DNA from 2 places in the Variovorax sp. BGA-UO-ETr-C22 genome. Region 2 is predicted to be linked to the other one. Evidence: riboswitches for the same ligand, from Rfam matches in the RefSeq annotation. Region 2 holds a riboswitch; the other holds the start of a gene.

Region 1 (14,660 bases), on a different contig from region 2:
GTAGTCTTCTTTCTCGCCGACCGGCGCGACGTAGTGCAGCGCGCTCTTCGCGGCCTCCAGGCCTTCGGTGCGCGCGATGAGCCAGGCCGCGAGGTAGGGCGCCGAGAAGCAGCCGCCCGCGGTGGCCACGTTGCCCTGCGCGAAGAAAGGCTGGTTGAGCACCTCGACGCCGGCTTCCTGCACCCAGGGCTTGGTCGTGAGGTCGGTGCAGGCGGGCACCGTGCCCAGCAGGCCGAGCTTGGCCAGCAGCAGCGTGCCCGAGCATTGCGCGCCGATGAGCTGGCGCGACGGGTCGAGCCCGCGCAGCACGCCCATCAGGCCCGCGTCGGCGGCGATCTCGCGCGTGCGGATGCCGCTGCCGACGATCACCGCGCCCGCCTCGCAGGCCGCTTCGAGCGTCGCGGTGGCATGCACCGTGACACCGTTCATCGAGGTCACGGTGGCGCTGGGCGAGGCCAGCGTCACGCGCCAGCCGGGCTTCTTCACGCGGTTGAGCACGCCGAGCGCGACCAGCGAGTCGAGCTCGTTGAAGCCGTCGAAGGTGAGGATCGCGATGTGCATCGTCGTCGGCCTTGTCAGGCGTGGGCGGGGGCCAGCAACGCCAGTTCTTCGCGCAGCGTGACGGCAAGCGCGGCGATGGCGGTGTCGATCTCTTCGACGCTGGCGGTCACGAACGACAGGCGCAGCGTGCGCGGATCGCCTTCGCCCGCGTAGAACGGCGCGCCGGGCACGAAGGCCACGTTGCGCTCCACGGCCTTGGGCAGCAGGGTCACGGTGTCGATGCCCTCGGGCAGGCGCGCCCACAGGAACATGCCGCCCTTGGGTGCGTTGAACTTCACGTCGAGGCCGGCCATCTCGCGGTGCAGCGCGGCGATCATCGCGTCGCGCTGGCGCTTGTACAGCGCGCGGATGGTGGGCACGTGGCGGTCCAGGAAGCCGTCCTTCATCACGGCCGAGACCATGCGCTGCGTGAAGATCGGCGTGTGCAGGTCGACCGCCTGCTTGGCCTGCAGCAGCTTGGGGAAGATGGCCTTCGGCGCCACTAGGAAGCCCAGGCGCAGGCCCGGGGCCAGCACCTTGGAGAACGAGCCCAGGTAGATCACGCCCTCGGGGTTGCGCGCGGCCAGCGGCAGCGGCGGGGCTTCGTCGAACCAGAGCTCGCCGTAGGGGTTGTCCTCGACGATCGGCAGGTTCGCGGCGGCTGCGGCCGCGGAGACGGCGGCGCGGCGCGCCTCGGTCATGGTGCGGCCGGTGGGGTTCTGGAAGTTGGGCAGCAGGTAGACGAAGCGCGCGTCGGCCGCCTTGCTCACGAGGTCGTCGACGATCACGCCCTCGTCGTCGCTGGCCACGCCCACGGGGTGCGGCTCCATCGGGCCGAAGGCCTGCAGCGCGCCCAGGTAGGTGGGCGTTTCGACGAGCACCTTGCTGCCCGGATCGATCAGCACCTTGGCCACGAGATCGAGGCCCTGCTGCGAGCCGGTGGTGATGAGCACCTGCGAGGCGTCGACGTCCCAGGGCAGCATGTCGGCCACGGCCTGGCGCAGCGGCGCATAGCCTTCGCTGGCGGCGTACTGCAGCGCGGCCTGGCCGTCGTTGTGCAGCACTTCGGCGCAGGCGTCGGCGAATTCCTGGATCGGGAAGGTCTTGGGCGAGGGCAGGCCGCCGGCCAGGCTGATGATGCCGGGGCGCTCGGTGACCTTGAGGATTTCACGCAGCACCGAAGGATTCATCTTGGCGGCGCGGGCGGCGAGTTTCCAGTTCATGGGAGGCTTTCTTCTTTCTGGCGAATGAGAGGTGAGTCTGAGTGTGTCGTCAGGATGGCGGGATGTCGCCACGGTGCACGACATGGATTTTGTTGCCGTCCGGGTCGCGCAGGTAGGCGCCGTAATAGCCCTGCCCGTAACGGGGGCGGGGCCCGGGCGCGCCTTCGTCGCGGCCACCGTGGCGCAGGGCCGCCTCGTGGGCGGCATGAACGGCCTGCGGCGAGGGCGCGCAGAACGCGACCATGCTGCCGTTGCCGGCGCTGGCGGGTTCGCCGTCCAGCGGGATGTACACGTAAAAGCGCGGCAGCGTCTGGCCCGGCGCGATCCAGCAGGCGGCGTCGGGGCCGCCGTCGGGCGTCACGGGGCGGCGGATGAGGCCGAGCGGGGTCAGCACCGCGTCGTAGAAGGCGGCGGCGCGCGGCAGGTCGGTGCAGCCGACGGTGACATGGCTGAACAGCGTCATGGTCGTCAGCTCCTGGCTTGCGGCTCGGCGCCGCGTGGAACGGCAGGCGCCGCCGGTTGCGACAGCCGCTTGCCCGCGACCACCGTGGCGACCACGGCGGCGGCGAAGCCCAGCGTCACCAGGTCGAGCGGTTCGCCCAGCAGCGGGATCGACGCGAGGATCGACAAAAAGGGCTGCAGCAGCTGCGTCTGGCTCACGCGCAGCGCGCCGCCCAGGGCCAGGCCGCGGTACCACGCGAAGAAGCCGATCCACATCGAGAACATGCCCACGTAGGTGAAGCCGACCCAGGCCGAGGCGGCCACGGGCTGCTGCGGCCACAGGGCGATGGTGGCGGGCAGCGTCACGGGCAGCGCCATCACGCAGACCCAGCAGATCACGCGCTCGGCGCCCAGCGACGGCGTGACCTGCGCGCCGTAGATGTAGCCGACCGAGGCCGCGACGACCGCGCCGACCAGCAGCAGGTCGGCCCATTCGAAACCGAAGCCGTGGCCGCTCTGCTGCGCGCGCAGCACCGAGAACACCACCACCAGCAGGCTGCCCGCGACGGCGCAGAGCCAGAAGCCCAGCCGCGCGCGCTGGTGCAGCACCCAGGCCGCGACCGCGGCCGTGACCAGTGGCAGCAGCGCCGTCACCACCGCCGCATGGCTGGCCGTGACCACGCGCAGCGCAAAGGCCAGCAAGAGCGGAAAGCCGATGCAGTTGCCCAGCACCGCCATGCCCAGCGGCTTCCACTGGTGCGCCGCCGGGCGCGGCGAGCGCGTGACCAGCAGGAAGATGGCCGACAGCACGCCCGCCAGCGCCGCGCGCCCGAGCGTGACGAACCACGGCGACAGCTGCGGCGCCTCTTGCGTGCCTGTGGCCAGCCGCGTCATCGGCAGCGTGATGGCGAACAGCGCCACGCCGACCACCCCGAGCCACATGCCCAGCGTTTCGTCCTTGATGGCGAGCTTCATACGCCCACCATCCACCAGGCCGTGAGCACGAGGATCAGGCCCATCGCGCGGTTGAACCACAGCAGGCGCCGGCCCTTGGCCAGCCACTCGCGCAGCAGCGCGCCGACCAGCGCATAGGCGAAGTTGCTGGTGAAGGCGTAGGTCAGCATCACGGGCGCGACGATGGCGAAGCGCGCGAGCGCGTCGGGCTGGCCGGCGATCCAGCCCGCCACCAGCGTGAGCGCCAGCAGCCAGGCCTTGATGTTCACGAACTGCAGCATCACGCCCTGCCCGAAGCCGACCGAAAGGCGGGCGCTGTCGGCCTTTCCGAGCTGGGCGCTGCCGCTGAGCTTGTAGGCCAGCCACAGCAGGTAGGCGATGCCCAGGCCCTTGATCGCCAGGCGCAGCGGCGGCATGGCCACCACCAGCGCGCCGAGGCCGGCCGCGCAGATGGCGAGCAGCAAGGTCCAGCCCACCGGCACCGCGACCACGAAGCGCATGGCACGCGGCAGGCCGCCGTTGGCCGCCAGGGCGGTGGAGAGCGTGGTGTTGGGTCCGGGCGAGAAGCTCATCGCCGTGGCCAGCACCAGCAGCGCGGTGAATTCTTGCCAGTTCATGTCACAGACTCTAAACTTTGGACCATTACAGTTCCAGTACAGATGATCGAACAAATCTGAAATCTGTATTGGTCATTCCTTCGACACACGCCGCCCTTTTCTTGCTCTCTGTGCGATGCAGCCCGATCCGATGCTGACCCGAACCTCCACCCAGTCCCTGACCGGGCAGCTGGCCGACCGCCTCGCCGAGCGCATCCGCAACCGGCTGCTGGCCCCCGGCGCGCGCCTGCCCTCGGTGCGCGAGTGCGCGCGCCAGCAAGGCGTGAGCCCGTACACCGTGGTCGCCGCGTACGACCAGCTGCTCGCACAGGGCCTGGTCGAGGCGCGCCGCCAGCGCGGCTTCTACGTGCGCGACGCGGCGCCGGCGCCCGAGAGTTCGCGCAACCCGGCGCATGCCGTGCCCGTGGTGCCGCCGATGATGGCCTCGCGCGTGCCGGCCGACGCCAGCTCGCTGATCCGCAGCATGTTCCACCGCCCGAGCGACAAGCCGCAGCCGGGCATGGGCGTGTTCCCGCCCGATTGGATGGCCTCGACCTTCCTGGCGACCGCGGTGCGCCGCGTGACGACCACCTCGGCGTTGCAGGAGCTGTCGCTTCAATATGGCGAGCCTTCGGGCGACCTCGCGCTGCGCCGCAGCTTGTCGCAGAAGCTGGTGCGCATCAACGTGCCGGCCGGGCCCGACCAGATCGTGACCACCATCGGCGCCACGCACGCGCTGGACATCGTGAGCCGCACGCTGCTGCGCGCGGGCGATCCGGTGATGGTCGAGGAACCCGGCTGGGCGCTGGAGTTCGCGCGGCTCGAAGCGCTGGGCATGCGCATCCTGCCCGTGCCACGCCGCGCCGACGGGCCCGACCTCGACGTGATGGCGCAGTACTGCAAGCTGCACAGCCCCAAGCTCTTCGTCAGCGTGAGCGTGCTGCACAACCCGACCGGCTACAGCCTCACGCCGGGCAGCGCGCACCGCGTGCTCAAGCTGGCCAACGAACACGACTTCTACATCGTCGAGGACGACACCTACAGCCACCTCGCGCCCGAGCACGCCACGCGCCTGAGCGCGCTCGACGGGCTGCAGCGCACCATCTACGTCAGCGGCTTCGCGAAGATCCTGGCGCCCAACTGGCGCATCGGCTTCCTGGCCGCCTCGCCCGCGCTCAAAGAGCGGCTGCTCGAGACCAAGCTGCTGGCCACGCTGACCTCGCCCACGCTGTTCGAGCGGGCGCTGTCGTGGTGCATCGACCAGGGCCAGCTGCGCCGCCATTCGGAGCGCGTGCGCATCCGCCTGGACGGCGCGCGCGGCCGCGCGGTGAAGCTCGCCATGTCGCACGGCTGCACCTTCGCCTCGGAGCCGGCGGGGCTGTTCGGCTGGGTCGACACGGGCGTGGACACCGACGCGCTCACGCAACGCATGCTCGACCAGGGCTACCTGCTGGCGCCGGGCTCGCTGTTCCATGCGCGCCGCCCGCCGAGCACGATGATGCGGATCAACTTCGCGACCTCGCAGGACGCGAATTTCTGGAAGGTTTTCAGCCGGGTCAGGGACGAGCTCTGATTCGCTTGCAAAGGGCTTGGAGTAAGCTGGCAGCACAAGAAAACCCAGCCAGGAGACCTCCCGCATGAGCAACGCCAGCAAACCCTTCGACTTCAGCCAGTTCGTCCCCGGATTCGACTTCCTGAAGAACCTCGCCGGCGGTGCCGCCGCGGGCTCCGGGTCGGTGCCCGGCATCCCCAGCCTCGCGAGTTGGGTCGCGCCCACCATGAGCGTCGAAGAGGTCGACAAGCGCATCCAGGAACTCAAGACCGTCCAGTACTGGCTCGAACAGAACGGCCACGCGCTCAAGGCGACCATCCAGGCGCTCGAGGTGCAGAAGATGACGCTGTCGACCCTGCGCGGCATGAACGTGCGGATGGAAGACATCGCCAGCGCGTTCACCAAGCAGGCCGCGGCGATGGCGCCGGCGCCTGCACCGGCTCCCGCACCGGCCCCCGCACCCCGGCCCGAACCGGAGCCCGTCGAGGAAGAGGAAGAAGAGTTCGACGAGGCCGAGGAGGAAGCGGAAGAAGAGGAAACCCCGGCGCCGAAGAAGACCTCGCGCGCCAAGCCCGCCTCGTCCAACGGCGCCGCCGGCGTGGTCGACCCGATGCAATGGTGGGGCTCACTCACCGAGCAGTTCCAGCAGATCGCGAGCACGGCGCTGCAGGACGCGGCGCAGCTCAAGGTGCCGGCCATGGCACAGCCGCTGGCCGACGCCGTGGGGCAGGTCATCGGCAAGGCAACGGCGGCGCGCAAGCCGGCCGCCAAGACTGCCGCGAAGAAGGCCGCAGCGAAAAAAGCCGCGCCGGCACCCGCCGCGCGCAAGAAAACCACGTCCACCGCCGCGCGCAAGCGAACCTCCGGCCGGCGCTGACGTCTTACAGACACCTTTCCAGACGACGACGCACGGGTCGGTACGCACCATGAAACTGTTTCCCACCGGCCATGCCACCCACCCGCAATGGCGCATGGCCGCCGGCCTCGTGCTGGCCCAGTTGCGCGCGCAGATGGCGCTGCCCGACTACGCGTCGAACCCGACGCTCGGGCTGCTCTACATCACCGACCACTATGCGGCCGAGGCGCAGGAGATCCTCGATCACCTGAGCGCCGAACTGCCCGAGGTCACCGACTGGTCGGGCACGGTCGGTATCGGCGTGTCGGCCAACAACGCCGAGTACTTCGACGAGCCCGGCCTGAGCCTGATGCTGTGCGCGCTGCCCAGCGACCAGTACCGCGTGTTCTCGGGCGTGGCGCCGCTGGGCAGTTCCGAAATGAGCGGCTTCGAGGCGCACACCGCGCTCGTGCACGCCGACCCGGCCACGCCCGACCTGGGCGAGCTCATCGGCGAGATGGCGGGCCGCACCGACACCGGCTACCTGTTCGGCGGGCTCTCGTCCGGCCGCGGCGGGGCGCTGCAGTTCGCGGTCGGCGGCAACGGCAACATCCGCGGCCACGGGGCGGCGGGCGGCGTGTTCTCGGGCGGCTTGTCGGGCGTGGTGTTCGGCGAGGGCGTGCGGCTGGTGTCGCGCGTCACGCAGGGCTGCCAGCCGCTGCGCACCGGCGGTGCGCGCGAGCGCGAGATCACCGAGGCCGACGGCAACCTGCTGCTCTCGCTCGACGGCGAGCCGGCGCTCGACGTGCTGCTGGCCGACCTGCAGGTGTCGCTCGACCGGCCGCAGGAAGCCATCGACGCGGTGCGCAACACGCTGGTCGGCTTGGCCGACGCGGGCAGCGACGGCATCCGCCGCACCGGCGACCTGGGTGCCGACGTGCTGGTGCGCCACATCATCGGCCTCGACCCGACGCGGCGCGGCATCGCCATTGCCGACAACGCCGAGGCCGGCATGCGGCTGAGCTTCTGCCGCCGCAATGCGCAGGCGGCGCGCGCCGACCTGATGCGCATCTGCGCCGAGATCCGCGAAGAGCTCGAGCCCGAAGAACAGACGCTGGCCACCGCGCGCGCCGTGGCGGCGGGCGAGGCCGAGGCCGCGCCGCATCCCGCGCGGCGCATCGCGGGCGCGGTGTACGTGAGCTGCTCGGGACGCGGCGGCCCGCACTTCGGTGCGCCGGGCGCCGAATTGCAGATCGTGCGGCATGCGCTGGGCGACGTGCCGCTGGTCGGCTTCTTCGCCGCCGGCGAGATCGCGCGCCATCACCTGTACGGCTACACCGGCGTGCTGACGGTGTTCACTGCGCCGGACTGACTGACTGGCTGACTGACGGGAAAAAACGACGCGCGCGCCTGCGCGTTGTTTTCGCAAGCGCTTCGCGTCGCTAGAATCCGCCCGCTTTCTTGAATCTCTGCTGCTGCAAGAAAGAGTGATCCGCGCGCCCCGAGGCACGCGGTCGATCTCTTTCGCCCCGCCACGCGATGTGACGGGGCCCGGAAACCGACACGGTTTCCCCGAATGGAATTGCAGCCATGGGCAGCCCTACCAATAGTCATTTTTCGAGACTCCAGCGCGCCTTTTCTCGCGCGAACATCGCCGTCGACTACCGCGACGGCATTTATCACCTGCGCAACGAAGCCGCGCAGGCGACCGTGCTTCTGCCGCAGAGCCTGCCGCTGGAAGAAAAAGCCGTGAACCAGCTGCTGGCCTTCGCCAGCGTGCGCTCGCCCGACGGCGCGCACGGCGTGTGCAAGGCTTGCGCGACGCCGGACTTTCATCCGGGCTCGGTCGCGCCGGTGGGCAGCGTCGTCGCCACCGATGGCGACTTCGTGATTCCCGCCGCGGTCGGCACCGACATCAACTGCGGCATGCGCCTGCTGACCACCGGCCTCACGCTGGACCAGGTGGCGCCGCACAAGACGCAGCTGCTCGCGCGGCTCACGCGCAGCCTGCTCGACAACGGGCGCGACGTGCCGGTGCACACGGCGGCGTTTCGCGCGCTGTTCGACGACGGGCCGGCCGCATTCCTGGACGCCGTGCGCAATGACGGGCTCTGGGCCGCGTGCGACCGCGACCGGCTGCAGGCCGAGATCGGCGCGTGCATCGGCCTGGCGAGCTTCGGCGGGCAGTCGCGGCACGCACCGCCGGCCTACACCGGCGCGCGCCACGAGGTGTTCCGCGACCCGTGCCTCGGCACGCCGGGCAGCGGCAACCACTTCGTCGAGCTGCAGGTGGTCGACCAGGTGATGGACCGGCACGCGGCCTACCGCGCGGGGCTCAAGGCGGGCGAGGTCGTGGTGATGATCCACAGCGGCTCGCGCGACATCGGGTTCCATGTCGGCGGCCGCTGGATGGACCGCGCGCGGGCCGAGTGGCCGCAGGGCCTGCGTCATCCGAAGAGCGGGCTGTACGGGCTGGCCGGGCCGCTGGCGCAGGAGTACCTGGAAGCCATGGGCGTGGCCGCGCGCTATGCGTGGGCCAATCGCGTCGTGCTGGCCGAGCTGGTGCGCAAGGACTTCGCCGAGCTGCTGGGTGCCACGGCGTCGACGCTCGTGGTCGACGTGCCGCACAACGTGGTGCTGCGCGAGCACGGCATGAACATCCATCGCAAGGGCGCGACGCCGGCGCACGCGGGCGACCTGGCGCTGATTCCCGGGTCGATGGGCGATCACTCGTACCTCGCGACCGGGCTGGGGCATGAAGACTGGCTGTGGTCGTGCAGCCATGGTGCCGGCCGGCGCATGCGTCGGCAGGAGGTGCGCGCGATGCGGCCCGCGCCCGGCGACGCCGATGCCAGCTGGCAGTGCGTGACCTTGCGCGAGGAGCGCCGCATCGAAGAAGCGCCGCAGGCCTACAAGCCGATCGGCGCGGTGATCGAGGCGCAGGAAAGCGCGGGGCTCATCCGCTGCGCCGTGCGGCTCAAGCCCTGGGTCACGTTCAAGGCGTGACCAGAGGGCGGGGCCGTGTCAGCCCAGGGCGGGCTGCACGGCGCGCGGCGCGGGCGCCGGCATGCCGGCGAACGCGAAGTCGACCTCGGGCGCCAGCCCGCTCACGATGCGCGCGATCGACTTGCCCGAGCCGCAGGCGTGCGTCCAGCCGAGCGTGCCGTGGCCCGTGTTGAGGAACAGGTTCGGCAGCTTGGTCTTGCCGATCAGCGGCACGTTGCTCGGCGTGGCCGGGCGCAGGCCGGTCCAGAACTGCGCGCGTTCGGTGTCGCCGGCGCCGGGGAAGAGCTCTTCGACGCGCCGCACGATGGCTTCGCAGCGCACGCGGTTCAGGTCGCGGTCGTAGCCGTTGAGCTCGGCCGTGCCGGCGATGCGCAGGCGGTCGCCCGACTCGGAGGTGTAGCGCGAGAACACCAGCTTGTATTCGTCGTCGGTGAGCGAGACCTGGTGCGCCTTCGATGCGTCCTTCACGGGCAGCGTCACCGAGTAGCCCTTGGCCGGGTAGATCGGCAGGCGGATGCCCAGCGGCGCGGCGTACAGCGGGCTCAGCGAACCCATCGCGAGCACGAAGGCATCGCCGCGGATGCGCTGGAAGCGGCCTTCGTTGTCGGTCGCCTCGACGTGGTCGATGCTGCCGCCCGCTTCGCGCAGCGCGGTCACCGTGTGGCTCATGAGGAACTTCACGCCGGCCGCTTCGGCCAGCTTCACGAGCTCGCGCGCGAAGCGGTTGGCGTCGCCCGATTCGTCTTCGGCGGTGTAGGTGGCGCCGGCGAGTTGGGGGCGGATGTGGGCGAGGGCGGGTTCGATCTTGATGGCCTCGTCGGCCGAGATGACCAAGCGTTCGCAGCCCAGGGCACGCATCTGCTCGGCGGGCGCGAGGGCGCCGTCGAATTCTTTTTGCGTCGTGTAGAAGTGCAGGATGCCTTGCGTGCGCTGGTCATAGTTCAGGCCCGTGTCTCGACGCAATTGCTGCAACATTTCCCGGCTGTATGTACCGAGACGAACGATCTGTTCGATGTTGTGGCGGGTGCGCGCGGGGGTGCATTCGCGCAAGAACTGCAGGCCCCAGAGCCACTGGCGCATGTCGGCGCGGATGCGAAAGAGCAGCGGCGCATCTTCCTTGCCGAGCCATTGCAGCACCTTCAGCGGCGCGCTCGGATTGGCCCAGGGTTCGGCATGGCTGACCGAGATCTGGCCGCCGTTGGCGAAGCTGGTTTCGGCGGCCGGGGTGGCCTGCCGGTCGATCACGGTCACCTCGTGGCCGAGTTGCTGAAGGTAGTAGGCCGAAGTCACGCCGAGCAGGCCGGCGCCAAGAACGATCACACGCATTGCAAGTACCTTTGAGTTTGCAGCGCTTGAACGGCGGGCGTGGAGTGCTATTGAACCAATAGCAAGCAACCGGACGACCGATGTCCAAGTTGCCGCTCCCCCTGTCCTCGGTACCTGAGAGATTCACCCTGCTGCACCCGCAGCGGGTTTGCTCCTTCGGTGCGCCACATGGCGTGGCGGCTCTCCAGACGGCTGTATCGATGAGTGCAGTACTGACCCCTTGCCGAAGTTCCTGGGCGTTGCCTGGAATTTCGTCGGGCCGACCTGAGCGTTTATGGGAGTTTGCGCCTTCGGTAGGGCCTCCGTGGAGGCCCGCTCTCCTGCAATTGTTGGCGATTGTAGGCGGGCCCCGCAAGCCGGCCAAGCCCTGTACATCGGCACTTCACACCGATGGGATAATTGAATGTTGATTTTTGGTAAAGCAAACTTTTTTCTACATGCAGGGGACTCCATGATCCTGGTTACCGGCGGCGCAGGCTTCATTGGCGCCAATTTCGTGCTCGACTGGATCGCGCAGGGCAACGAGCCCGTCGTGAACCTCGACAAGCTGACCTACGCAGGCAACCTCGAGACTCTGGCGTCGCTCAAGGGCAACGCGAACCACGTCTTCGTGCAGGGCGACATCGGCGACAGCGCGCTGCTCGATCGCCTGCTGGCCGAGCACAAACCCCGTGCCGTCGTGAACTTTGCCGCGGAATCGCATGTGGATCGTTCGATCCACGGCCCGGAAGACTTCGTGCAGACCAATGTGCTCGGCACCTTCCGCCTGCTCGAATCGGTGCGCGGCTACTGGAACGCCCTGCCGGCCGACCAGAAGGCGGCCTTCCGCTTCCTGCATGTGTCGACCGACGAGGTCTACGGCTCGCTCTCCAAGACCGACCCGGCCTTCACCGAAGAGAACAAGTACGAGCCCAACAGCCCGTACTCGGCCAGCAAGGCCGCCAGCGACCACCTCGTGCGCGCCTGGCACCACACCTACGGCCTGCCGGTGGTCACCACCAACTGCTCGAACAACTACGGCCCGTTCCACTTCCCCGAGAAGCTGATCCCGCTGATGATCGTCAACGCACTGGCCGGCAAGAACCTGCCCGTGTACGGCGACGGCATGCAGGTGCGCGACTGGCTCTACGTGAAGGACCACTGCAGCGCCATCCGCCGCGTGCTCGAAGCCGGCAAGCTCGGCGAGACCTACAACGTCGGCGGCTGGAACGAGAAGCCCAACATCGAGATCGTCAACACCGTGTGCGCGCTGCTCGACGAACTGAGCCCCCGCGCCGACGGCAAGCCGTACAAGGAGCAGATCACCTACGTCACGGACCGCCCGGGCCACGACCGCCGCTACGCCATCGATGCACGCAAGCTCGAGGCCGAGCTTGGCTGGAAGCCCGCCGAGACCTTCGACACCGGCATCCGCAAGACCGTCCAGTGGTACCTCGCGAACGGCGAGTGGGTGCGCAACGTGCAAAGCGGCGCATACCGCGAATGGGTCGAGAAGCAGTACGACGCCGCACCTGCAAAGGCTTCCGCATGAAGTTGCTGCTGCTCGGCAAGGGTGGACAGGTCGGCTGGGAGCTGCAGCGCAGCCTCGCGCCGCTCGGCGAAGTGGTCGCACTCGATTTCGACAGCACCGACTTCCACGCCGACTTCAGCCGTCCCGAGCAGTTGGCCGCAACCGTGCTGGCGGTGCGCCCCGACGTCATCATCAATGCCGCCGCGCACACTGCCGTCGACAAGGCCGAGAGTGAGCCCGACTTTGCGCGCAAGCTCAACGCCACCTCGCCCGGCGTGGTGGCCGAGGCGGCGCAGCAGATCGGCGCGCTGATGGTGCATTACTCCACCGACTACGTCTTCGACGGCAGCGGCACCAAGCCCTGGAAGGAAGACGACGCGACCGGCCCGCTCAGCGTGTACGGCCAGACCAAGCTCGAAGGCGAGCAGCTGGTGGCGCAGCATTGCGCGAAGCACCTGATCTTTCGCACCAGCTGGGTGTACGCCGCACGCGGCGGCAACTTCGCCAAGACCATGCTGCGGCTGGCCAAGGAGCGCGACAAGCTCACGGTCATCGACGACCAGTTCGGCGCCCCGACCGGTGCCGAGCTGCTGGCCGACATCACCGCGCACGCCATCCGCGCCACCTTGCAAGACCCGACCAAGGCCGGGCTGTACCACGCCATCGCCGGCGGCGAGACCACGTGGCACGGCTACGCGCGCTTCGTGCTCGAGATGGCGCAGCAGGCCGGCGTCGAACTCAAGGCCGGCCCGCAGGCCGTGGAGGCCGTGCCCACCAGTGCCTTTCCGACGCCCGCGAAGCGCCCGCACAACTCGCGGCTCGACACCACCAAGCTGCAGACCACCTTCGGCCTGCGACTGCCGCCCTGGCAGGAAGGCGTGGCACGCATGCTGCGCGAGACGCTCTGACCGACTGATTTTTCCTGCCCCTCACAGAAGAAGACTCCCATGACGCAACGCAAAGGCATCATCCTCGCCGGTGGCTCCGGCACCCGCCTGCACCCGGCCACGCTTGCCATGAGCAAGCAACTGCTGCCGGTGTACGACAAGCCCATGATTTATTACCCGCTGAGCACCCTGATGCTCGGCGGCATGCGCGACATCCTCATCATCAGCACGCCGCAGGACACGCCGCGCTTCCAGCAACTGCTGGGTGATGGCAGCCAGTGGGGCATCAACCTGCAGTACGCGGTGCAGCCAAGTCCCGATGGCCTGGCGCAGGCGTTCATCATCGGCGACAAGTTCGTGGGCAACTCGCCGAGCGCGCTGGTGTTGGGGGACAACATCTTCTATGGGCATGACTTTGCCCATCTGCTGGGCGGCGCCGACGCGCAGGACGCGGGAGCCACTGTGTTCGCGTACCACGTGCATGACCCGGAGCGGTATGGCGTGGTCGCATTCGATGCACAAGGCAAGGCCAGCAGCATCGAGGAAAAGCCGCTCAAGCCCAAGAGCAACTACGCCGTGACGGGCCTGTACTTCTACGACAACCAGGTCATCGACATCGCCAAGGCGGTGAAGCCGAGTGCACGAGGCGAACTCGAGATCACGGCCGTCAATCAGGCGTACCTCGATCTTGGCCGGCTCAACGTGCAGATCATGCAGCGCGGCTACGCCTGGCTTGATACCGGTACGCATGAAAGCCTGTTGGAGGCGGGGCAGTTCATCGCCACGCTGGAGCACCGGCAGGGGTTGAAGATCGCCTGCCCGGAGGAAATCGCGTGGCGGCATGGCTTCATCGACAAGGAGCAACTGGCGCGGCTGGCCTTGCCACTGCAGAAAAATGCCTACGGCAAGTACCTCAATCGGCTGCTTGCCGAAGAGCACTCATTCTGAACACTGACACACAACAATTTCTTCGGTAGTACAAGTCATGCACGCATCAACTCAAACCCTGACGGGTCAAAAATACCTTGTAACCGGCGCAGGCGGATTCATCGGCAGTCACCTTGTCGAAGCACTCGTGCGTGCCGGCGCTGAGGTGACGGCTATGGTCCGCTACGGTTCCGCATCGAGTTGGGGCAATCTCGAATTCGCACCGGATGACGTGAAGGGGCAGTTCCGCGTCGTGGCGGGCAACATCGACGATGGCGATTTCGTCATGCATGCCATGCAGGGCATCGACGTCGTCTGCCATCTGGCGGCCCTGATCGCCATTCCGTATTCGTACGTTGCCCCGCGCAGCTACGTGCGCACCAACGTCGAGGGAACGCTCAACGTCGTGGAGGCCGCGCGCCGTCTGTCGGTTCGTCGCGTCGTCCACACGAGCACCTCCGAGGTGTACGGCACCGCGGTGCGCGTGCCGATCGACGAAGAGCATCCGCTGCAAGGGCAGTCGCCTTATTCGGCCTCGAAGATCGGGGCGGACAAGATCGCCGAGAGCTACTACCGCTCGTTCGACACGGGTGTCGTGACCTTGCGCCCGTTCAACACGTTCGGCCCGCGCCAGTCCGCCCGGGCATTCATCCCGACCATCATCTCGCAGGCATTGACCCAGGACGTGATCAAGCTCGGATCGCTGACCCCTGAGCGCGACATGACCTTCGTGACGGACACGGTCGCCGGCTTCGTCGCTGCTTCGGTGACGCCCGGGATCGAGGGGCAGACCATCAACCTGGGAACCGGCTCGACCTACACGATCGGTCACTTTGCCGAGCGCATCCTCAAGCTGATGGGCG
Region 2 (14,660 bases):
CGTGCACTGCAAGACCTGCGACATCAAGGACCCGACGCAGAACATCGTCTGGGTCACGCCCGAAGGCGGCGGCGGTCCGAACTACGTGGGCATGTAAGCCCCAACGCGTCGATGCATGAAAGCCCTCTTCGGAGGGCTTTCTTCATGGCGCTTCAGGCGAGGTACGCGGCGACCTCGTCGGGCGTGAGGAAGTGCACCAGCGACACCTGCGGGTTCTGCTCGGCGTGCAACACGTGGGTGAACCCGGTCCAGCCGCGTGCGGGCTTGTCGTCCGTCTCCAGTGCGACGAGCACCAGCCGCCCCTGCCGGCGCGCGTTCTCGCGCAGCGTGCCTTCGCCCCAGGACCACGCCATGCGGTCCACCAGCTCGCCCTGGGCGAAGGCCGTCGCCTGCAGCCAGAGGAAGGCGGCGGCATCACTGTCCTCGTCGCGGCGCGTGCGCGGCGGCTGCCGGATGCCCAGCGTCTGGGCATGCGTTTCCATCAGGTCCTGCAGCAGCGAGAAGGCGTGGAAGTTGTTGTTGATGCCCTGGGCGCGAACGACCATGCCCGCGCGCGACGCCGGCAGCAGGACCACCAGCTCGTCCTCGTACGACAGCTGGGCCGCGGCGCGCAGGAAGTGCAAGGCCTCGAAGGGCAGCGAGTCGTTGGCGTACATCGCCTCGATGTGCGCGAGCAGGCCTGCGTCCGCCACCAGCGACTGGTGATTGCGCACATCGCGCACCACCATGGTCATGAGCGGCAGCACCAGCAGGTCGACCGCGCGCTGCAGCGCATCGATCTCGAAACGCGCCTGCGGCGACAGCGCCGCGAGCGCCGCTTCGGCGGCCTGCCAGGCGGCGAGTTCCGCCTCGTCCCGTGGTTCCTCGTCCTCCTCGTCGGGTTCGTACGGCTGCGCCGCGCAGTACGGCGCCAACGACGCCAGCAGGCGCCCCGCCAGCTGCCGCACGGCGTCGAACATGAGCTGCGGATCGGCGCCGTTCTCGACCAACGCGCCGCAGAACACCGCCAGCAACGCGGCCCGGTGCGGATGCAGCTCGCCGAGCCGCGCGATGGCGGCCCGCAGCACCTCGTCCTTCGCCGAGCCCTCCACCACCTCGAAGTAGAGCGCACGGACCTCCGGCCGCTTGAAGAAGGAAGCCTGGGTGTCGAGGTCGGCGTCCTGCAGCACAGGCAAACGCAGGGTGGCGAGGAGATCGGGAGGCAGCATGGGCATGCGCAAATTGTGCGATACCACCGACGCTATCCTCGCGACACAAGGAGACAGGACCCCATGCACATCGTCATCACCGGCGGCGCCGGCTTTCTCGGCGCGCGCCTGGCGCGCACCCTCCTGGCGCTGGGCCAGCTCTCGCTCGCCGGCGCGCCCGCCCGCGACATCGCACGCATCACGCTGGTCGACCGCGCCCCGCCGCCGCCCGACCTCGCGGCCAACCCGCGCATCGCGGCCGCCACCGGCGACCTCAACGCCCAGCTGGCCGACGACGGCGCCACCTTCTGGCGCGAGGCCGACGCGGTGTTCCACCTTGCCGCCGCCGTCAGCGGCGAATGCGAAGCCGACTTCGACCTGGGCATGCGCAGCAACTTCGCCGCCACGCACGGCCTGCTCGAGAAGCTGCGCGCGCTCGGCACGCGCCCGGTGCTGGTGTTCTCCAGCTCGCTCGCGGTGTTCGGCGATTCGCCCGAGCAGCCGCTGCCCGCGCTCATCGACGACCACACGCTGCCCACGCCGCAGACCAGCTACGGCATCCAGAAATTCATCGGCGAGCAGTTGGTGGCCGACTACACGCGCAAGGGCTTCGTGCAGGGGCGCAGCGTGCGCCTCATGACGGTGAGCGTGCGCCCCGGCCTGCCCAACGGCGCGGCCTCGGGCTTCTTCAGCGGCATGATCCGCGAGCCGCTCGCCGGCCTGCGCGCGGCCTGCCCGGTGCCCGACGAGACGCCCGTGGCCATCGCCTCGCCGGCTCGGACCATCGAAGGCATCGTGCGCGCCGCCGAAGCCAGCGACGCCGACTGGGGCCCGCGCACCGCGCTCAACCTGCCCTCGCTGGCCACCACCGTGGGCGAGATGGCCGCCGCGCTCGAACGCGTGGCCGGCCGCGCCGCCACCGACTTGCTCGACCGCACGCCCGACGCCGCCATCCGCCGCATCGTGAAAACCTGGCCCGGGCGCTTCGACACGCCGCGCGCCCGGGCCCTCGGTCTCACGGCCGACGAGAGCTTCGACGCGGTGATCCGCGCCTACGTCCGTGAAAGTCCCGACGCGGTCAAACTGGTTATTGGTGCATAGTCATTTCCTGACCTGCGCCTGACGCGCTTTCGACCCCCAACTCCCCGGAGACACCATGAAATTCGGCCACATCGCCGCCGCCTGCCTTTCGCTCGCCCTGGGCACCGCCGCCTTCGCGCAGCAACCCACCGTTCTCAAGATCGGCTATGCGACGTCCAAGGAATCGCATTACGGCGTGGGCTCCACCGTGTTCTGCGAAGAGGTCGAGAAGAACACCCAGAACCGCTTCAAGTGCCAGCACTTCGCCAACTCGGCGCTGGGCGGCGAGCGCGAGCAGATCGAAGCGATCCAGCTGGGCACGCAAGACCTGCTGAACACCTCGACCGGCCCCGTGGGCAACTTCGTGCCCGAGGTCAAGATCGTCGACATCCCCTTCCTGTTCCGCGACTACGACCATGCCCGCAAGGTCATGGACGGCCCCATCGGCCAGGACATCCTGACCAAATTCCCGAGCAAGGGCATCATCGCGCTGGCCTGGACCGAAAACGGCTTTCGCCACATGACGAACAGCAAGCGCGACATCGTCAAGCCCACCGACGCGGCCGGCCTGAAGATGCGCACCATGGAAAACAAGGTGCACATGGACGGCTACCGCACCTTCGGCATCCTGCCCACGCCGATGGCCTTCCCGGAACTGTTCGGCGCGCTGCAGCAAGGCACGGTCGACGGCCAGGAAAACCCGATTCCGGTGATCCTGTCCTCGAAGTTCTCGCAGGTGCAAAAGCACCTGTCGCTCACGGGCCACGTCTACTCGCCGGCGCTGCTGCTGCTGTCGCCCAAGGTGTGGAACAAGCTCTCGGACGCCGACAAGAAGGTGTTCACCGAAGCGGCGAAGAAGGCCTCGATCGCACAGCGCAAGAAGGTCAACGACGACGAGAACAACGGCATCGCCCAGCTTGAGAAAGACGGCATGAAGGTCACGCGCACCGTCGACGGCGCGGCCTTCCGCGAAGCCCTGAAGCCGGCCTACGTGGGCTACGCCAAGGAATTCGGCGCCGACAACATCAAGAAGATCACGGACGTCAAGTAAGACCGCTCCGCCCCGACCGCGCCCGGCCCGCCTCAGTGTGCCGGGCGCTTCGCATTTCCGACACCACAGAGAACCACAACGTGCAAGCCTTCGAGCGCTACTTTCTCGCCGCCAACCGGTGGGCGCTGATCCTCCTGCTGGCGGCCATGTCCGTCATCATCTTCACCAACGTCGTGCTGCGCTACACCACGAACCAGTCGATCGAATGGGCCGAAGAGGTGTCGCGCCACATGATGATCTGGCTCACCTTCCTGGGCGCCGGGCCCGTGCTGCGCTACGGCGGCCACATCGCCGTCGAGAACCTGCAGGATGCCCTGCCCCGGCCGGCGGCCGTGGCGGTGCGCATCGTGGTGGCCGGGCTGCTGTTCGCCTTCTTCGGCTTCATGGTCTGGTACGGCTGGCTCTACATGGAACGCACGATGTTCCAGCTCACCGCCGTGACGCAGATTCCGTTTGCCTACATCTACAGCGCGATGCTGATCGGCGGCGTGCTGCTGATCGTGCACTGGCTGCTGGTGGTGCGTGGCTACGTGCTGAACCGCGAGTTCGCGTCGGACGCGCATTTCGACGCCAACGCGTCGGCCTCGCTGTAAGGAGAAGACCATGGATGCCAGCATTGTCCTGATCGTCTCCGCCTGCGTGTTCCTGGCCATCGGCGTGCCCGTGGCCTTCGCGCTCGGCCTGGCCACGGCCGCCACCCTGATCCTCGCGGAAAGCTACCCGCTGATGGTGCTGCTGAAGGAAACCTTCACCGGCATCGACAGCTTTCCGCTGATGGCCGTGCCTTTCTTCATCCTGGCCGCCGAGCTCATGAGCGGCGGCTCGCTCACCGAGGTGCTGCTGCGCTTCGCGGGCCAGTTCGTCGGCCACCGGCGCGGCGGGCTGGGCTATACCAACGTGGTGTCGCTGACCTTCTTCTCGGGCATCTCGGGCTCGGCGCTGGCCGACGCGGCCGGCCCCGGCTCGATGCTCATCAAGATGATGGACAAGGCCGGCTACGACCGCTCGTACGCGGCGGCGCTGACGGCCTCCACGGCCATCGTGGGGCCGATCATTCCGCCCTCGATCATCATGATCATCTACGCGCTGCAGGACGAAACGGTGTCGGTCGGCCAGCTGTTCGTGGCCGGCATCGTGCCGGGCATCCTGATCGCGGTGGCGATGTGCGTCGTGAACTTCTACGTCTCGAAGAAGCGCAACTACAAGGGCGACGGCCAGACGCCGCCGCTGCGCGAGATCCTCATCACGACGTGGAAGGCGATTCCCGCCATCCTGCTGCCGGTGGTCATCCTGGGCGGCATGCGCGCCGGCTGGTTCACGCCCACCGAAGCCTCGGTGGTGGCGGTGTTCTATGCGCTGGTGTGCGGCAAGTTCATCTACCGCACGCTCGAGTGGAAGATGCTGCCCGACATCCTGTCGCGCTCGGCCCTGCTGTCGGCGTCGGTGCTGATCATCATCGGCCTGTCGGCCTCGTTCGCCTGGGTGCTGACCATCGAGGGCATTCCGCAGCAGATGGCCGAATGGCTCATCAGCATGAACCTCTCGCCGTGGATGTTCCTGATCATCGTCAACGTGTTCCTGCTCTTGTTCGGCATCTTCATCGAGCCGCTGCCGGGCGTGATGGTGCTGGCGCCGATTCTTGCGCCGGTGGCGATCAAGCTGGGCGTCGACCCGGTGCACTTCGCGATGATCGTGATCTTCAACCTCACGCTGGGCATGATCACGCCGCCGGTGGGCGGGCTGCTGTTCGTGACCTGCAACGTGTCGAAGGTGCCGATGTCGGCGCTGGTGAAGGAGCTGGTGCCCTTCCTGTGGGCGCACGGCGCGGTGCTGATGCTGCTGACCTTCGTGCCGATGCTCAGCACCTGGCTGCCGCGCGCGCTCGGGTTCAAGTAGCGGCGCAGGCCGCTCCCGCCCCCCGCCTTCACCCGCCTCAGGCCGGCGGGTGCAGGTACTGGCTCGGCGGCACGCCGAGCGTGCGGCGGAACATCGCGGTGAAGGCGCTCGGGCTCTCGTAGCCGTGCGCCAGCGCCACCTCCAGGATCGACGCGCCCGCGGCCAGCCGCGGCAGGCTCAGCAGCAGCCGCGCCTGGCGGCACCACGCGCCGAAGGTCATGCCGGTCTCGCGTTCGAACAACCGGGCCAGCGTGCGCGCGTTCATGTGCAGCCGCGCGGCCCAGCCGTCGAGCGTGGCGGGCTGCGCGGGGTCGCGGATCAACGCCTCGCACAGCGCGGCCAGGCGTGCGTGGCGCGGCATCGGCACATGCAGCGACAGCGCGGGCGCGGCCTCGATCTCGTCGAGGATCAGTTCCATCACGCGCTCGTCGCGCCCGCCCGGCGGGTAGTCCAGCGGCAGCGACACGGCCGCCACGATCAGCTCGCGCAACAGCGCACCCACATGGATCACGCGGCACTCGGCGCCCAGGTCGGCGCGCGTGCCGGGCTCGACGAAGACGGTGCGCATCTTCACCTCGCCCGCCATGCGGATCTGGTGCGTCATGCCCGGCGGCACCCAGACGCCGCGCCCCGGCGGCACCACCCAGCTGCCGGCCGCCGCGCCGACCATCATCACGCCCGAGATCGCGTGGATGAGCTGCCCGCGCCGGTGCGCATGCGGCGGAATGAAGGCGTCGCCCGCCGGATCGGTGGCCAGCACGGCCACGGCGCGCGGGGTCGATTCGCCCTCGTCGGGGCGCAGATTCAGTTTGTCCATTTCACGACGATGTTTGCACATTCGTAGCGAGAACATCTTTCCGTGTCTTCCTACGATGGCTTTTCCTCCCTTTTTCTCAAACCGGACATCGAAGAAAGAAGCCATCGCATGAACACGCGCCGACTCGGGCTGCTCACCGGCACCCATGCCGTCAACGACCTCTACCAGGGCCTCGTGCCCGCGCTGCTGCCCTTCATGGTGCTGGAGCGCGGCTACAGCTACACGGCCGTGAGCGGCCTGATGCTGGCGGCCACCGGGCTGTCGAGCGTGGTGCAGCCGCTGTTCGGCCTGTACGCCGACCGCCACCCGCGTGCCTGGCTGGTGCCCGTAGGCTTCCTGGTGGCGGCGCTGGGCGTGGTGCTGGCGGGCCTGAGCCAGAGCTACCTGCTGACCTGGATCGCGGTCGCGCTGTGCGGGCTGGGCATCGCGGCCTACCACCCGCCCGCCACCGTGGCCGCGCGCGCGGCCGGCGGCGCCTCGCAGAAGGCGATGAGCGTGTTCTCGGTGGGCGGCACCATCGGCGCCTCGTTCGCACCCGTGCTGGCGGCCACGGTGGTCGGCGGCGGCAGCCTCTCGCGCAGCTATCTGCTGGGCATTCCTGCGGTGGCGATGGGCGTGGTGTGGGTCGCGGCCAACGCGCGGCGCAGCGCGGCCGCCCAGCACGCGGCCACGGCGGCGCGGGCCGCGCAGGCCCGCGCCCAGGTGCTCAAACCGCACAACGACTGGCGCGCCTTCAGCCTGCTGGTGGCGACCATCGTGGGCTGGTCGATCCCGTACGTCACGGTGCTGTCGATGCTCTCGCTGCGCATCACGCGCGACCTGCACGGCAGCACCTTCCAGGGCGCCGCGGCACTCACCGCCTTCACCGCCGCAGGGGCCGTGGGCACGCTGGCCGGCGGCTGGCTCGGCGACCGCATCGGGCGCATGGGCACGATCCGCTGCGGCTACCTGCTTGCGCTGCCGGCCATGGCGGGCCTCGTGCTCTCCTCCACGCCCGGCGCGGCGCTGGCCTGCACCGCGTGGCTCGGCATGAGCATGTTCCTGCCCTTCGCCGCGCAGGTGACGCTCGCGCAGGACTACCTGCCGCGCAACCCGGCCACGGCCAGCGGCATCACGCTCGGCCTCGCGCTCTCGGTCGGCGGGCTGGTGTCGCCGCTGTTCGGCCTGCTGTCGGATGCACGCGGGCTCGGCGTGACGCTCACGGTGGTGTTGTGCGTGCTGTGCGTCGCGACCGTGCTGGCCTTGCGGCTGCGCAATCGGACGGTGCAGGTGATGGCGGGCGAGGCTGCGGCGGCCTGAGCTCTGCCCCGCGCACCCGGTGCACAGGGCACTGGGTGCTTCCCGCAGCGAAATCAAGGAGGAGCCGAAGGCGGGGGACATTCGCGGAGGGAAGCACCCGGTGTCCTGTGCACGCGCCCTGAACCACGGACCACTGAAATCCGTGGGCGATTCAACGCCGCACGCGCTCTCTTTCACTGCCAGAATCGACGCAAGCTTCGACGTCGAGCCTGACAGACAAGAAGAAGGAAAGAGAAGGACGCCATGCACCGAATCGTCGCCCAGGGCAGCAGCCTTGTCGCTGCCGGCTTGCTGGCCACCGCCGGTATCGCGGCCACGCCGGCCGCCGCGCCCGTTGCAGCCGTTGCAGCCGTTGCACCAGCAGCCGCCCCCGCCAATCCCGTCACCCACCTCGCCGAAGTGGAAAGCGCCGTGCGCGCCTGGGCCGCCGCCTGGTCCGCGCGCGACGTCGAGCGCTACCTCGCCGCCTACGCGAGCGACTTCACCCCCGCGCGCGGCCAGACCCGCGAGCGCTGGGAGGCCGACCGGCGCGCCCGCATCACGGGCAAGTCGCGCATCAGCGTGGGCATCGAGGGGCTGGTGATCAGCGTCCAGGGCACCTCGGCCAGCGCGCAGTTCCGGCAGGTCTACAGCGCCGACGCGCTCACCGAGACCGACCGCAAGACCCTCGAGCTGCAGCGCGTGGGCACGCGCTGGCTGATCCGCAAGGAGAGCGCGGGCAACTGACGCGCACCGCCTTGTCCCTGTAAGGCAAATGGTTCACGAAGATGTCACCACTTGCAACGATGCTGCAGCCTTCGACCTCCGAAAGCTGTGGCCGCCATGTTCCCCACCAAGACCGAGAAGGCACGCGACGAACTCCAGGCCGGGCAGCGCACGCTCAGCCAGCGTGAGCGCGCCCTGCTGCTCATGGCCGACGGCCGGCGCTCGCTGACCGACTTCAGCCCGCTGTTCCCCAGCCGCGTCGAGGCCGAGCAGGCGATCCAGGGGCTGATGCAGCGCGGCTACCTGCAGGTCGCGCGCCCGGTCGCGCCACCGCCCGCACCGGCCCCCACGCCCGTCACCGCCGCCGAGCCGATCCAGGTCGCCACCTCGGCCGACAGCTTCGACGGCAAGCGCTCGCTGGCCACCACGCGCATGTTCCTGTTCGACATCTGCGAACGCATGTTCGTGCGCCGCGACCCGCGCTTCGCCAACCAGATGCGCGACGCCCTGCGCGAGGCCCGCGACCGCGAGGCCATGCTGACCATCGCCGCGCTGATGCTCTCCGAGATCGAGAAGGCCGCCGGCCCCGAGCGCGCCGACTCGCTGCGCGAGCGCATCGACAAGCTGCTGCCGCCGGCGGAAACCGTGCACTGAGCCACCAGCCCCGGCCCCGCGATCCACTACACTCGCCGGGTCAGGAGAGAGCCCCGCGCGACGGGGCCGCCGAAGGCGCAGGGGTTCCCCGAACGCTCAGGCAAAAGGACTGACAAGACGCCGGCAACCACCGGCGTTTCCTTGCTGGAGAGAGGCCGTGGCATTGCATGCGGCCCACCGAAGGAGCAAACCCCGATCGTGGGGCGAATCTCTCAGGTAAAGCGGACAGCAGGGGTGGCCCGTGGCGTTGCAGCCATGGATTTCGACTGCCCCTTTGGAGTGCCCCGTGGCCGCTTCTTCCGCTTCCGACGCCCAACTTCTCAAGACCCCGCTGTACGACCTGCACGTGGAGCTCGGCGCCCGCATGGTGCCCTTCGCCGGCTATTCCATGCCCGTGCAGTACCCCGCCGGCCTCATGGCCGAGCACAAGCACACGCGCGACGCAGCCGGCCTGTTCGACATCTCGCACATGGGCCAGCTGCGCCTGGTCGGCCCCGATGCCGCCGCCGCCTTCGAAACCCTGATGCCCGTCGACGTGGTCGACCTGCCCGCCGGCAAGCAGCGCTACGGCCTGCTGCTGAACGACGAGGGCGGCATCCTCGACGACCTGATGTTCTTCAACGAAGGCAACGGTTCGCTCTTCGTGATCGTGAACGGCGCCTGCAAGGTGGCCGACATCGCCCACATCCAGGCCAGGATCGGCGCGCGCTGCCAGGTGCAACCCCTGCCCGACCACGCCCTGCTCGCGCTGCAAGGCCCGCAGGCCGCGGCCACGCTGGCGCGCCTGTCGCCCGGCATCGAGCGCTTCGTGTTCATGACCGGCGGCGCGGTGCAGATCGGCGGCATCGCCGCCTTCGTCACCCGCAGCGGCTACACCGGCGAAGACGGCTTCGAGATCTCGGTGGCCGGCAAAGACGCCGACGCCCTCGCCCGCCTGCTGCTCGCGCAGCCCGAAGTGAAGCCCGTCGGCCTGGGCGCGCGCAACTCGCTGCGGCTCGAAGCCGGCCTGTGCCTGTACGGCAACGACATCGACACCACCACCACCCCGGTCGAAGCCTCGCTGAACTGGGCGATCCAGAAGGTGCGCCGCGCGGGCGGCGCGCGCGAAGGCGGCTTTCCGGGCGCGGCCAAGGTGCTGGCCCAGCTCGCCGCCGTCGCCTCGGGCGCGGCCGGCCACACCGACCACAAGACGCTCACGCGCAAGCGCGTCGGCCTCGTGGCACTCGAACGCATTCCGGTGCGCGACGGCACGCTGCTGCAGTCGCTCGAAGGGCACGACATCGGCGCCGTCACCAGCGGCCTGCTCGGCCCCACGGCCGACCGCTGCGTGGCCATGGGCTACGTGGCCGCCGCCTTCGCCGAGCCCGGCACGCGCGTGCAGGCCATCGTGCGCGGCAAGCCGGTGCCGATGGAAGTCTCGACCATGCCTTTCGTGCCGACGCGCTACTACCGCGGCTGACCGACACTGAACCCCGCAGACCCGGCTAGGCTCTGCACCCCGATTCCATTTTTTCCACGAGGAGTTTTTTCATGAGCATCAAATACACCAAGGACCACGAATGGGTGGCGGCCGAAGGCGGCGCCGCCACCGTCGGCATCACCGTGCATGCGCAGGACGCGCTGGGCGACGTGGTGTTCGTCGACCTGCCTGAAGTGGGCAAGACCTTCGCGCAGGGCGAGGTCGCCGGTGTGGTCGAGTCGGTGAAGGCCGCCGCCGATGTGTTCATGCCCGTGTCGGGCGAGATCACCGAAGTGAACGAAGCGCTGCGCGCCGACCCGTCGCTGGCCAACAGCGACCCGCTGGCCGCCGGCTGGTTCTTCAAGGTCAAGCTGAGCGAGCCCGCGCAGCTCGACGCCCTGCTCGACGCCGCCAGCTACGACAAGTTCGCCGCCGAATCCTGATCCGCTGAACAGCAGCTTCCTCGCACCTTCGTTCCTTCTCCCCCGAGCCTTCACCGCCATGCCGATTCCCGCCCTTCCCTCTTTGCAAGAACTAGAGAACGCCGAAGAATTCCTCGCCCGCCACATCGGCATCGATGCAGCGGACGAGGCGCGCATGCTGCCGGTGATCGGCTCGGAAACGCGCGCGGAGCTCATCGACGGCATCGTGCCCGCGGCCATCCGCCGCGCCCGGCCGATGCGCCTGCCCGCGCCCGTCACCGAGGCCGACGCGCTGGCCGAACTGAAGACGCTGGCGTCGAAGAACAAGGTGTTCAAGAGCTTCATCGGCCAGGGCTATTACGGCACGCACACGCCGGGCGTGATCCTGCGCAACATCCTGGAGAACCCCGCCTGGTACACCGCCTACACGCCCTACCAGGCCGAGATCTCGCAGGGCCGCATGGAAGCCCTGCTCAACTTCCAGACGATGGTGTGCGACCTCACGGGCATGGCCATCGCCAACGCCTCGATGCTCGACGAGGCCACGGCCGCGGCCGAAGCCATGACGCTCGCCAAGCGCAGCGTGAAGAGCAAGAGCAACGTCTTCCTCGTGTCGGGCGACTGCCACCCGCAGACCATCGAAGTCATCAAGACCCGCGCCGCGCCGCTGGGCATCGAAGTCAAGGTGAGCACGGTGTCCGAAACGCTGCCGCACCTGATGGTGAGCGGCGAGTTCTTCGGCGTGCTCGCACAGTACCCCGCCACCACCGGCCACGTGCACGACCTGCGCCCGCTCGCGGGCCACGCGCACCAGTGCGATGCCGCCTTCATCGTCGCGGCCGACCTGCTGGCGCTCACATTGCTGGTCGCCCCCGGCGAGTTCGATGCCGACATCGTCTGCGGCACCACGCAGCGCTTGGGCATGCCGCTGTGCAACGGCGGCCCGCACGCTGCCTACCTGGCCTGCCGCGATTCGTTCAAGCGCTCGCTGCCCGGCCGCCTCGTCGGCGTGAGCGTCGACACGCACGGCCAGCCCGCCTACCGCCTCGCGCTGCAGACGCGCGAGCAGCACATCCGCCGCGAGAAGGCCACGTCGAACATCTGCACCGCGCAGGTGCTGCCGGCCGTGGTCGCCAGCATGTACGCCGTGTACCACGGCCCCGACGGCCTCACGCGCATCGCGCAGCGCGTGGCCGTGCTCACCGCCATCCTCGCCAAGGGCCTGTCGCAGATGGGCCGCGAGCCGGTGAACACCACCGCCTTCGACTCGCTGACGATCCGCACCGGCGACGACACGGCCGCGATCATCGAGCGCGCGCAAGCCGGCGGCGTCAACCTGCGCCAGCGCCTGCAGCAGCACCTGGGCATTTCGCTGGACGAGACCACCACGCGCGCCGACATCGAAACCCTGTGGGCCCTGTTCGTGCCCGCCGGCACTGCGATGCCGCGCTTCGACGAGCTGGCCGCCAACACCACGCCGCTGATTCCCGAGGACCTGCGCCGCACCAGCGCCTTTCTCACGCACCCGGTGTTCAACACCCACAAGAGCGAAACCGCGATGCTGCGCTACATCCGCAGCCTGTCGGACAAGGACCTGGCGCTCGACCGCAGCATGATCCCGCTGGGCAGTTGCACCATGAAGCTCAACGCGACAAGCGAGATGATCCCCATCACCTGGCCCGAGTTCGCCAACATCCACCCCTTCGCGCCCGCCGACCAGCTGCAGGGCTACGCCCAGCTCGACGCGCAGCTGCGCGCCTGGCTGTGCGAAGCGACCGGCTACGCGGGCATCAGCCTGCAGCCCAACGCGGGCTCGCAGGGCGAGTACGCGGGCCTGCTGGCCATCAAGTCCTTCCATGAAGCCAAGGGCCAGGGCCACCGCAACATCTGCCTGATTCCCTCGTCGGCGCACGGCACCAACCCGGCCAGCGCCCAGATGGTGGGCCTGCAGGTGGTGGTGACGGCCTGCGACGCGCAAGGCAACGTCGACATGGACGACCTGAAGCGCGCCTGCGAAAAGCACAGCGCCCACCTGGCCGCCGTGATGATCACCTACCCCAGCACGCACGGTGTGTTCGAAACCCGCGTGAAGGAACTGTGCGAGCTCGTGCATGAGCACGGCGGCCGCGTGTACGTCGACGGCGCCAACATGAACGCGCTGGTCGGCGTGGCCGCGCCAGGCGAATTCGGCGGCGACGTGAGCCACCTGAACCTGCACAAGACCTTCTGCATTCCGCACGGCGGTGGCGGCCCGGGCGTCGGTCCGGTCTGCGTGGTCGAAGACCTCGTGCCCTACCTGCCGGGCCACGCCACGGCCGGCGTGCCCTCGAACGGCGTGGGCGCCGTGTCGGCGGCGCCGCTGGGCAACGCGGCCGTGCTGCCGATCAGCTGGATGTACTGCCGCATGATGGGCGCCAAGGGCCTACAGGCCGCGACCGAGACGGCCATCCTCAGCGCCAACTACATCAGCGCGCGCCTGAAGGACCACTACCCTACGCTGTACGCGAGCCCCAACGGCCACGTCGCGCACGAGTGCATCCTCGACCTGCGCCCGCTCAAGGACACCAGCGGCGTGACCGCCGAAGACGTGGCCAAGCGCCTCATCGACTACGGCTTCCACGCGCCCACGCTGAGCTTCCCCGTGCCCGGCACGCTGATGGTGGAGCCCACCGAAAGCGAACCGCTGGCCGAGCTCGACCGTTTCGTCGACGCGATGATCGCCATCCGCGGCGAGATCCGCCGCGTGGAAGAAGGCGTCTGGTCGAAGGACGACAACCCGCTCAAGCATGCGCCGCACACCGCCGCCAGCCTGCTCGGCACGGAGTGGAGCCACCCGTACTCGCGCGAACTCGGCGCGTTCCCGCTGGCCGAACTCAAGCAGGCCAAGTACTGGCCGCCGATCGGGCGCGTCGACAACGTCTACGGCGACCGCAACCTGTTCTGCAGCTGCGTGCCGGTGGGCGAGTACCAGGAAACCGAAGAGGCCTGACGAAGGCGAGGCGGCGCAAGCCGCCCGCCGTTCAGCCTTCGCGGCGGTACATCGCCCACTTCACGGTGAGCAGGTCCGCGGCGATCTTCGCGGCGTTCACGCCCGCGTAGATTTCGGACGGATCGAACGCGAACGCCGCCTGGTAGCGCTTGATGTGCGCGTAGTCCCGATCGAAGGTCATCGGGCCCATGAGTTCGGTCGGGTCGGTGCCGGCGGGAAGCGCCAGGAATTTCCCGGGGTCGGTGGTGCTCTGGTAAAGATCGACGCTCATCAGGTTCATGGCTTGCCCTCGAAGTCGTAGGCGCAAATCATCTCGACCCTTCGCGCCGCATGCAATCGGCCCGCGCCTACAGGGCGTGCAGGCGGGGCGCTGTCAGTGCATCGCGCCTCAGGGCTGCTTCTTCTTCGCGATCTCGCCGGTGGCGATCTGCGCGCGCAGCCCGCGCAGGCTGGCCTTCATCTTGCGCTCGTTCTCGGGCCCCATGCGCACCAGGATCTTCTGGCCGGCCGAGAGCGATTCGAGCTTCGGGTCGGCGTATTCGTAGCGCACCCAGGGCCGCTGCGAGGGAATGTCGCCCTTCACCTCGACCAGCTTCACCTGCACCGGTCCCGTGGGCTCGGGCGCTTGCAGCAGGTGGTCGATCACGGCGATGAAGCGGTCGTTGAAATAGCGGCCCGGATAGCCCAGCTCTTCGTACGCCTGCTGGAACAGCGGGTACAGCCGCGCATACACCGCCGCCGCCTTGGCCGGATCGACCGCCCCGGCCAGCATCACGATGCCGTTGTAGCGCGCGGCGTTGTTCGCCGCGATGGTCTGCACGCCGCCCTGCTGCGGCCCCTCGGTGATGAAGCGCTGCGGCGCGGGCTGCACCGGCCACTTGCTGGCGGGTGCCTGCTCGCGCGGCAGGTTGTCGACGGTGGCGACGAAGCGCCGCACTACGCCGTCGGACTGCAGGTAGGCCGCCACGGCCTTGCCGCCCAGCAGCTCGGTGAGCGCCTTCATCACGCGCGCATCGGAACTGGCCAGTGCGGGCAACGCGGCATCGGGCGGGGCCAGCGCCTCGACCGGGTTCTGCGGGCCCTTCGGCTCTTCGGCCTTGG

The links. A riboswitch is a leader RNA that binds a small molecule or an ion and turns the genes downstream of it on or off. The one in region 2 is predicted to bind glycine.
Region 1: linked by a shared signal. The riboswitch ahead of AC57B8_RS13910 (D-amino acid dehydrogenase) and the one ahead of gcvT (glycine cleavage system aminomethyltransferase GcvT) in region 2 are both predicted to bind glycine.

The regions. Positions count from the first base shown of each region.
Region 1 covers NZ_JCAQPA010000010.1:90,374-105,033, forward strand. Annotated here, with positions in the region: gene AC57B8_RS13865 (DJ-1/PfpI family protein) at 1-561, opposite strand, end outside; gene AC57B8_RS13870 (aminotransferase-like domain-containing protein) at 576-1,763, opposite strand; gene AC57B8_RS13875 (VOC family protein) at 1,813-2,220, opposite strand; gene AC57B8_RS13880 (DMT family transporter) at 2,232-3,179, opposite strand; gene AC57B8_RS13885 (LysE family translocator) at 3,176-3,775, opposite strand; gene AC57B8_RS13890 (aminotransferase-like domain-containing protein) at 3,906-5,327, shown strand; gene AC57B8_RS13895 (PhaM family polyhydroxyalkanoate granule multifunctional regulatory protein) at 5,392-6,183, shown strand; gene AC57B8_RS13900 (FIST signal transduction protein) at 6,233-7,513, shown strand; gene AC57B8_RS13905 (RtcB family protein) at 7,732-9,147, shown strand; gene AC57B8_RS13910 (D-amino acid dehydrogenase) at 9,166-10,473, opposite strand; glycine riboswitch at 10,565-10,671, opposite strand; glycine riboswitch at 10,716-10,806, opposite strand; gene rfbB (dTDP-glucose 4,6-dehydratase) at 10,925-12,004, shown strand; gene rfbD (dTDP-4-dehydrorhamnose reductase) at 12,001-12,891, shown strand; gene rfbA (glucose-1-phosphate thymidylyltransferase RfbA) at 12,931-13,818, shown strand; gene AC57B8_RS13930 (GDP-mannose 4,6-dehydratase) at 13,856-14,660, shown strand, end outside.
Region 2 covers NZ_JCAQPA010000011.1:1,804,711-1,819,370, forward strand. Annotated here, with positions in the region: gene AC57B8_RS28475 (electron transfer flavoprotein-ubiquinone oxidoreductase) at 1-97, shown strand, start outside; gene AC57B8_RS28480 (hypothetical protein) at 153-1,214, opposite strand; gene denD (D-erythronate dehydrogenase) at 1,272-2,288, shown strand; gene AC57B8_RS28490 (TRAP transporter substrate-binding protein) at 2,344-3,318, shown strand; gene AC57B8_RS28495 (TRAP transporter small permease) at 3,399-3,911, shown strand; gene AC57B8_RS28500 (TRAP transporter large permease) at 3,922-5,214, shown strand; gene AC57B8_RS28505 (AraC family transcriptional regulator) at 5,252-6,031, opposite strand; gene AC57B8_RS28510 (MFS transporter) at 6,140-7,330, shown strand; gene AC57B8_RS28515 (L,D-transpeptidase Cds6 family protein) at 7,574-8,056, shown strand; gene AC57B8_RS28520 (hypothetical protein) at 8,153-8,689, shown strand; glycine riboswitch at 8,721-8,811, shown strand; glycine riboswitch at 8,824-8,928, shown strand; gene gcvT (glycine cleavage system aminomethyltransferase GcvT) at 8,976-10,148, shown strand; gene gcvH (glycine cleavage system protein GcvH) at 10,220-10,591, shown strand; gene gcvP (aminomethyl-transferring glycine dehydrogenase) at 10,650-13,559, shown strand; gene AC57B8_RS28540 (hypothetical protein) at 13,591-13,839, opposite strand; gene AC57B8_RS28545 (DUF3014 domain-containing protein) at 13,948-14,660, opposite strand, start outside.